2 regions of the Paenibacillus sp. PvR098 genome follow, and region 1 is predicted to be linked to the other one. Evidence: riboswitches for the same ligand, from Rfam matches in the RefSeq annotation. Region 1 holds a riboswitch; the other holds the start of a gene.
What was found. A riboswitch is a leader RNA that binds a small molecule or an ion and turns the genes downstream of it on or off. The one in region 1 is predicted to bind cyclic di-GMP.
Positions count from the first base shown of each region.

Region 2: linked by a shared signal. The riboswitch ahead of JOE45_RS10800 (methyl-accepting chemotaxis protein) and the one ahead of JOE45_RS13965 (S-layer homology domain-containing protein) in region 1 are both predicted to bind cyclic di-GMP.

Region 1 covers NZ_JAFIBU010000001.1:2,822,047-2,826,262, forward strand. Annotated here, with positions in the region: partial or broken gene JOE45_RS13960 (potassium channel family protein) at 120-524, opposite strand; gene JOE45_RS13965 (S-layer homology domain-containing protein) at 886-2,430, opposite strand; cyclic di-GMP riboswitch class I at 2,529-2,611, opposite strand; gene JOE45_RS23575 (TnsA endonuclease C-terminal domain-containing protein) at 2,861-3,391, opposite strand; partial or broken gene JOE45_RS13975 (oxidoreductase) at 3,667-4,071, opposite strand; gene JOE45_RS13980 (MerR family transcriptional regulator) at 4,081-4,216, shown strand, end outside.
Region 2 covers NZ_JAFIBU010000001.1:2,156,628-2,160,843, forward strand. Annotated here, with positions in the region: gene JOE45_RS10800 (methyl-accepting chemotaxis protein) at 1-1,802, opposite strand, end outside; cyclic di-GMP riboswitch class I at 2,026-2,109, opposite strand; gene JOE45_RS10805 (amidase family protein) at 2,344-4,216, shown strand, end outside.

The sequences.
Region 1 (4,216 bases):
AATTTCATTTCGGATTACATAACTCATAAACTCAACATCATCCAATTCTTCTTCCGTGACTTATTTTTTTGCTTGCGGGTCAACACTTTCAAACTTGGAAGAAATCAAACATATTCATACGATACTAATTGGTTGGCAAGTTGTATCCCCATATCGCGTTCCGGATAAATGACACGATCCGCCCCTACCTTCTCAAGAACTCTTCCGTGCAGTTCATCCAATGCTTTAGCTATAACCTGCTTGACTCCAAGGTCTTTCAATAATATTGTCGCCAGAATGCTGGCCTGTATATTGACACCAATAGCAACAATAGCACAATCAAAGTCTCCAATGCCTAGGGAACGCAGCGCATCTTCATCCGTACAATCCGCTATGGCCGAATAGGTTAGAACACCGCTCATTTCGTCAACTAATTCTTCGTCTATATCAATACCAATTACTTCGTGGCCATGCTCTATCAATTGTTTGCCCACGCTGAAACCAAAACGGCCTAAGCCAACTATAACGTACTGTTTATTGATCATAGAATTCTTATTATCTCCTTGAAAAAAAATAGTAATAGGTAGTATACAAAATTTCAAGATGTATGAGTTCTGTAGACAAGTTCTTGTGAACTCTTATATGCTTAGTATATAACCACTTCGAATTTTATACAAACCCCTATATTTTCGAAATTCGGTTAAATATCATTGTTTTCAGTTTTTATCTGGAGCCCAGATTATATTCTCAGGGCTTAACGTTTATTTGCGCTTGCCCCGAATGCCCACCTGTTTACGTGTCACAGTAACATCGTATCATAAAAGGAAATATTTATAGTCACTCCGTAGTACAAAAAAAGAAGCCTACGACTGTCCGGCCGTGGGCTTCTTTTTGCTTACTATAACGTTACTCAGGAAGATAGATATTGTTTTTTGAAAACAAGTTCAACGCATCGTTCCATGTCATCTTGATATCGCCGTTTTTGTACGGCAGTTCTATGTCTTGCAGCTCCTCGGGCTTTAACATCTCTAAGCGATCGTTTTCTTGATAATACGTAATATCGCCTTCAAAGCTTAGAGCTCCCTTAGCGACACCATTGACGATTTTCCCGGTAAACTTGATCTCTTTAAATTTATAATAAAGGCTGTCCTTGGAGTTCCATCTCCAGGTGGCGTACACGCTAGTTCCAAAGCTCGGCAAACCATACTCCTTCACCCATATGGATCTGTGTATTTTACTAGGGTCGACGAACAGGGTACTATCCGGTTGCCTGTTTGTACCGTCCATGTTTTCCATATCTCTGAGCACAAATTGTTTATACGTATAAAACTTCAGTTCGCGCTTATCCACTCGGCCGTTGGTCACCGTCAACATGTCGGCGAACTTTGTCGCTTCATTATTCACGGCAAACCAAATGTGGTCTAAAGATTCTGCAGGCATCATAAAGACGCCGTTTATTTTCTTCATCGGCTTTTCCCCGTCGAGGGGTATGTCTTCTTCTCCGAGAATCGGCCTCTCCGGATTATAATGAACGAAACGGTCGATATCCCCGTCTCTGAACGTGTTCGTTTCGTTATAATTCGTCGTCGTTACGCTGCCGTCGCTATTTTCCTTGTAGCCGATCCCAAACGCAGCACATACTTCCTGAATGGGAAAATACACGGTCCCGTCATGTATAACCGGCTTCGTTATGAAAGTTATAGGCTTATCATCCAGCTTTAAAACGGGCGTATTGTCGACGGCGGCGGGATCATTCGTGTGTACGACGGAACCGCTTTGAGTTTGATCGGCTTCTGCACCGGCATCCGTATCTCCGCTAGGTATTGAAGGCAGCGCACTCGTATTCGAACTTTGTTCCGGCCTTGCAAGAAGCTCCCCTAATCCGTGCTCGGACAAGTTCTTCATGAACTGCACGGCTTCAGCACGCGTGAGCGTTTTAGAGCCGTTAAACCCGGCTATCGTCGGCTGACTAGCCTCCCCTTGAGCAAGACCTTTGCCGTACATATACCGAATGGCGTCATCGCCGTCATAATGCATGCCTTGCGTCGAGGCGATCAGCTCCGCCACGCGAATACGCGTGATCGGCTCGTTGTGTGCGTTGATATCTTGCGCGTCCAAGGGATAATTCATCGACGAGGACAGCTTATAATAAGGCTCCGCCCAGTTGGCAGAACCGCTTTTGAGATCAGGTTTATAGCCATGAATGAGCATGGACAAAAATTCGGCCTCCGTCACCGGTTTATCAGGCTTGAACGTCCCGTCCTCATAGCCGCTGACAATGTTTTTGCCGACCGCCCAAGCAACGCTGTCAGCCGACCAGTGCGACTTCACGTCCTGGAACGGGACGCTTAGCCCTTGACTGTCCGCATACGCCTTCTGTACGGGCAAGCTTGCCACTCCGAGGGTGAGCGCTGCGTGCAGCGATAACAACAGCTTCATCGATTTCTTCATTTGTTCATACCTCGCTGTTTCTCATGATGTTTGATCGACAAAATAAAAACCACCTTTATACAAGGAGGCTTGATTGGGGACACACAAATAGAATGCAGACTGGCAATCGGTATTTCGCTGTGGAAATCGACGACCCATGCCTTTGCGTCCCGGCTTTTCAACCGGTTTGCCCAAAAGTCTAATCAGGTACTATTTTGTAGATATATGTAGTATAAACGATGTATTCATGAAACGAAAGTAAAATTTCTCCAAGTCCCAATGCGGTTATAACGATTGCTGAACAGTCCACGCACACACCGACGCACTTGTCGGGAGCTGTGCTCTGACGTCTACCGCGTGCGAAGCGCAATGAGCAAGAATGCTCGAGAAGTCATCGATTTATTATTAGCATCCTTTTTTACAAAATCTTAGCTATTGCGTGACTCCGCAATCATTGTGGGACTCCAACGGGCCCAGTGTCCTTTGGAATCAAGGAATTGTTATTTTTAGAGCTACAACTTTTCAAATCAAGTGCGACATCATTTGCGGTATCACGCACAATGCTCATCAACCAACACTCGAACCCGCTCAGGAAGCGTAGCGATATCCAGAACTTCATCCTCTTGAGATTTTCGACTAAAGCTTGGGAGGCCACGTTCAGCGCATTAATACAGACCAGCTCTAACATATATTCCTTATCCGTTCGTAAAAAGAGCTTACTTAATGAGGTTTGACCTGCATCTTCTTTAAATACCTCAAACAACCCATCTGAGACTAATGAAACTAGCTCCTCATCCACACCAGGTCGAGTTTCAATGTATTTAGCTTCCGACAACCACTCTACGTTCCTGACAAGGGTATCTGGTATTTTATTTTCTGTAATAATACACCAATCAATGCCTTGCTCAGCAAAATAAACTCTTTCAATTTCGAAGAGCTCCAACGTCCGAGAGTCCAGCTTCAGTGCGGCCTGATTGTTCATTGCCGCTAGCTGGTCCTCCGACGGGAAAATGAAGCAGCCGTCCTGATTTCGGATGCGCAACATGAGGATTCGGGGTCTGGAACCATAGGGTCTCTAGGGATGAACAGCTTCCGCACGGCATACTTCGTCAATTCGGTCCTCGGACGATATCGCGGAAATTTGGAAAAAGCCATCGCTACCTTCATACCGTTCCTCAGTAACTTTTCGCCAATCTGCAGGGTAAGGAAAAGAAATATGGTATTCCGGATTCGTGTAAATTTTATACTTGGGGAGAACTTCCAGATTACATTCTTCATTTCCCTAACGACTTCCAGTGGGAAACTCAAGCGACTTTCTAGAGATCCACCCCAGTTATCCTCACGTCTATTGAAGAAAGGAGAGAAGAAGTTTTGCAGTAAAAATCCGTGCGCGCCATGGATTTCAACACCATCAAAACCAGCTTCAATGGCTCGTCTGGTCGTTTGTCCAAAGGCATCAATCACTTCCATTATTTCATCATGTGAAAGTTCTCTAGGTAATACTGACGGAGCAAATGCAGTAGCTTCAGTCTCTACAGCACTGGAACTAACCACCTCACCATTTGGAGTTAAAGCCGGTAGTGCTTTGTTACCTGCATGAAAAATCTGAAGTAACGCAGGAGCTCCACCGCTTTTCGCAGCATCAGCTAATTTGCGTAGGCTTTCGAAATTTTGAATCAGACATTACATGAACCTAAATATACGGTAAAAGATGTATCTGAAATAACTGGTCTTACAAAACATACGATCCGTTACTATGATGACCAACAATTAATACCTTTCGTTTCGAGAAACGGCAGAAACAATC
Region 2 (4,216 bases), 670 kb from region 1:
TTAGCTACAGCTTCCATCATTTCCACCATGCTTTGCGAGCTTACATTAACTTGTTCTACAATAGAAGAAACCTCTTGGGATTCGGCAGCCAACCGTTCGATTGAATTTACAATGTCTCCGAAGGTTTCACCAGTTAAATGAACCATCTTAATACCTTCTTGGACAATGGATGTACCATCATTCATAGACTCAACCGCTTTATCCGCTTCCGTTTGAATCTCTTGGATGAGTTCACGAATTTGAGCCGCTGCATCACCCGATTGCTCAGCTAATTTCCGTACTTCGTCAGCTACTACAGCAAACCCTCGCCCATGTTCCCCAGCCCGTGCAGCTTCAATCGCGGCATTTAGAGCTAACAAGTTCGTTTGATTGGCAATTTGTTTGATTAATTCAACGATATGCCCAATTTCCTTGGATTTTTCGCCTAGTGTGTTAACCACACCCGCCGTTTGACTGACCGACTGTTGTACCAAATTCATTTGCTCAACCGTTTGCCTAACGACTGTGTTTCCAGTGTTTGCTTTATTGCTCGCAGTGCTCGTTAAATCTGCAACGTTTTGAATAGACGATGCCGCCTGATTCATTCCTCTTGAGATTTCTGCAGCTGCTTCAGTTGCTTCAGTTGCACTGGAAACTTGCTTCTCCGTGCCTAACGCGACCTCTTGAATCGAGATTGAAATTTGTTCAGTCGCTCTGCTAGTCTGTTCTGCGCTCGCCGATAACTGTTCCGAAGTTGAGGCAACATGATCCGTATTTATACCGACTTGCCCAATTAGATGGCGAAGGTTGATCCTCATTTGATTGACGGAGTTTGATAACTCCCCGAGTTCATCCTTGGAACGTATAACGATTTCCTCGCTCAAATCTCCACCCGCGATTTTCCCCGTAGAACTCATCAATTCTTTAAGCGGCCTAGTAATGGAGCGCACGATCCAAAATACAAGCAGGATACCGATCACAATAGCGATGGCAATGACGGCGATGGTCGTATTGAGGATGCCTTGGGTGGAACTCGAAAGTTCTGTAACATCAATGACACCAATAATTTTCCAACCGGTTTCCGGGTTAGTGGCAAATATAGACTTTCTTGGGTGTCCATTAAACATATACTCAACAATACCGCTGTCTTTTTCGTAAAACTTTTCAATAAATGGATCTTCGCTTTTCGTTCCCGGCTTTCCCGTCGGGTGTATAACGAATTTGCGATCCTTGTCCATAATAGCAACATAGCCCTTTTGCCCAACTTTGGTATTCCTCACTTGTTCAGCCATTTTGGATAGCTTCAAAGTCGCGCCTACAACACCTCCGCCATCGCTGGATGTTTTTGATTGAATAACCACTACATTACCCGACCCATCCGCCGAGGCAATGGCATCGTTCACGACTGCCTTCCCTGCACTACCCACAGCTTTGATCCACCACGGACGTACCGTAGGGTCAAAGTCCGCGGGTAGCTTTAGCTCAGGTAAGGTAAACATCAACTTCGTATTGGTTGCGAAATGTACGTTTTCAAATTCAGGGTTCACTGTCAAGAAGGTTTCCAATTCTTGTCTAATCTCTGGATAAGATGAATTTACACCAAGTTTAGTTGCCAAGTAATCGACATCAGATAGACTTGAAGCCATGATATCTTTAATTTGATTGTTCGTAACTTCAACACTTTGATAGGCATTTAGCTCTATTTGTTGGCTTACTTGGTTCTTTGCCTCCTGGTAAGAAAACCATCCGATAGCAGAGCATGGTAAGATTAAAATCGCAAGAAAAGCAATCATTAGGCGATTTTTGACTGTCATCTTCATCATACATTTGTTCCCCCATGTTAGTTAATATTTAATGCAAAGCAACCATCTACAACATTTCCGGCATTTTTATGATCTCTGAATTGGTTACACCTTATCTGTTTAACTATATCTATTTTGCAAATGAAGCTGCCAATGATAGTGAACGATCTGGCAACTTATAACATGCGCCTCCCATCAATATAAAAATAAAAAAAAGGACCACACAGGGTCCTTTATTACCCCTTTTGGTAACCCGGCTGTCATCGCTTTCGCATTAGACCCGCAGCTTTGCGCCCTCACCTTTCGGATAAGTTTGCCATTATCACTAGGAAATATTATGTTTTAGGTCTTTTGAATCAAATTTCAATCTTATTAAATTACATTAATTTGATCAATTTTGTCAATCAATATATTTTTTTGTCGATTATTAGACTTATTTGGGCCGCTTATACAAATTATGTTATGAATTTCGACAAAATTTTCTGGTTGTTTATTTACATTTCTTTTGTAAGCTACTATAATCGGATTTTGTCAATAAACATTACATAAACGGAGGTAGAGTATGAAACCATTGAAGTACGCACTTATATCGACTTATACCGCTGCGACCCTGGCACTTGTTCCTGTAGCCGCGTATGCTGCTCCTGCAGCTAATCCGATCCAGGTCGCTTCTCACCCGTCTTCCGAAGTAACGATAGCCGTTGCCCAAAGCTGGCTCCCGGAGGTATTCAAGGAAACCTCCAAGCTCAATTCTTCCGTAGTGGAGAAAGATTTCATCGACGCTCTTCATGCCGCAGGCAAAGCCGCCGGAACCTCTGTGGACGTTGCTGCTCCAAAAACCGACGGAGCGCTCACCCGTGAAAAATCCGCTTCCGTGCTGAATCAAATCATTAAAACTCCTTATGCGAAAACATTTGTTTACACCGATGTTCCTGCTAACAGTCCTTATGCGGCTTCGATTTTGAACGTCAGACAAGCGGGACTGATGAACGGCGTATCGTCCGAATCGTTCGGATACGGCAAACCGCTCACTTACGGGGACGCAGCCGTACTCGCCAACCGAGTGTACAGTCACTTATTGCCTTTCACGCTTCCCGAAGCTACCATTACGGATATGCAGAAGGCGATGGAATCAGGCCGACTAACATCCAAGGAGCTTGTTCAGCAATACTTGAACCGGATTGAAAAGTATGATAACCAAGGACCCGCGTTGAATTCTATTCTTACGTTGAATCCTCAGGCGATTGAAATAGCGAATCAGCTTGACAAGGAACGTGCCGAGAAAGGACCACGAGGCCCACTGCACGGCATCCCGGTCATCGTGAAGGATAATATCGATACAGTCGACATGCCCACTACTTCCGGGTGTAAATGCTTGGAAGACGCTATGGCTCCTGACGACGCTACCCAAGTGAAAAAACTGAAGGATGCCGGTGCGATTATTCTGGCCAAGTCCAATCTCCACGAATTCGCGTTCGGGTATACGACGGTCAGCTCTCTAGGCGGTCAGACCTTAAACCCGTATGACCTCACCCGCGTACCGGGTGGTTCCAGCGGCGGCACAGGCGCAGCAATTGCAGCCAATTTTGCTGCAGTAGGTTTGGGGACTGACACAGGAGGTTCCGTACGTGTTCCATCTTCGTTCAATAGTCTCGTAGGCGTTCGTCCAACCGTTGGACTTTCAAGTGTTGACGGCATTACGCCGCTTGCCAACGCGCAAGATACAGGCGGTCCGATGGCCCGTTCCGTAGAGGATGTTGCTCTGATTCTGAACGCAACTGTTGGATATGATCCGAAAGACGTTTCGACAGCAAAGAGCGTTGGCCAAGTACCTGTTGATTACACAGCATACCTAGACAAGGAAGGTCTGAAAGGCTCCCGTATCGGTGTAGTCCGCGAAGTGTTCGGTACGAATCCGGAAGTCAACAAGGTCATGAACCAAGCGATCGAGGATATGAAGAAAGCCGGAGCCGTTATTGTAGACAACGTGACCATTCCGAATTTTGCCGAAATCAACAAGTACGGCAGCTTGAGCGCTTGGGAATTTAAATTCGACTTCAACAACTACTTAAAATCGCTCGGCGAAGGCGCTCCTTACAGCTCCTTGGATGAAATCATCAAAGACGGTAACTTCCATCCTTCCAACGAAGGCATGCTCAAGCAGCGTAACAGCCGCGAGTCGTTGGATTCGGTAGAGTACAAAGATATCTTGCTTTACAGAACGAAGTATGCGCAAAATGCCGTCCTGAAAATGATGGCGGACAACCAGCTTGACGCACTTATCTTTCCTACGTCAGCTAATCCGCCAGTCAAAATTGATCCAACTCAAATGAAAGAATACCAGTCGATCGGTGAAGGCTTTAAGCTCAGCACCTTTACCTTCTGGCCAACGGTAACCGTTCCGGCAGGATTTACTTCTGAAGGACTGCCAGTCG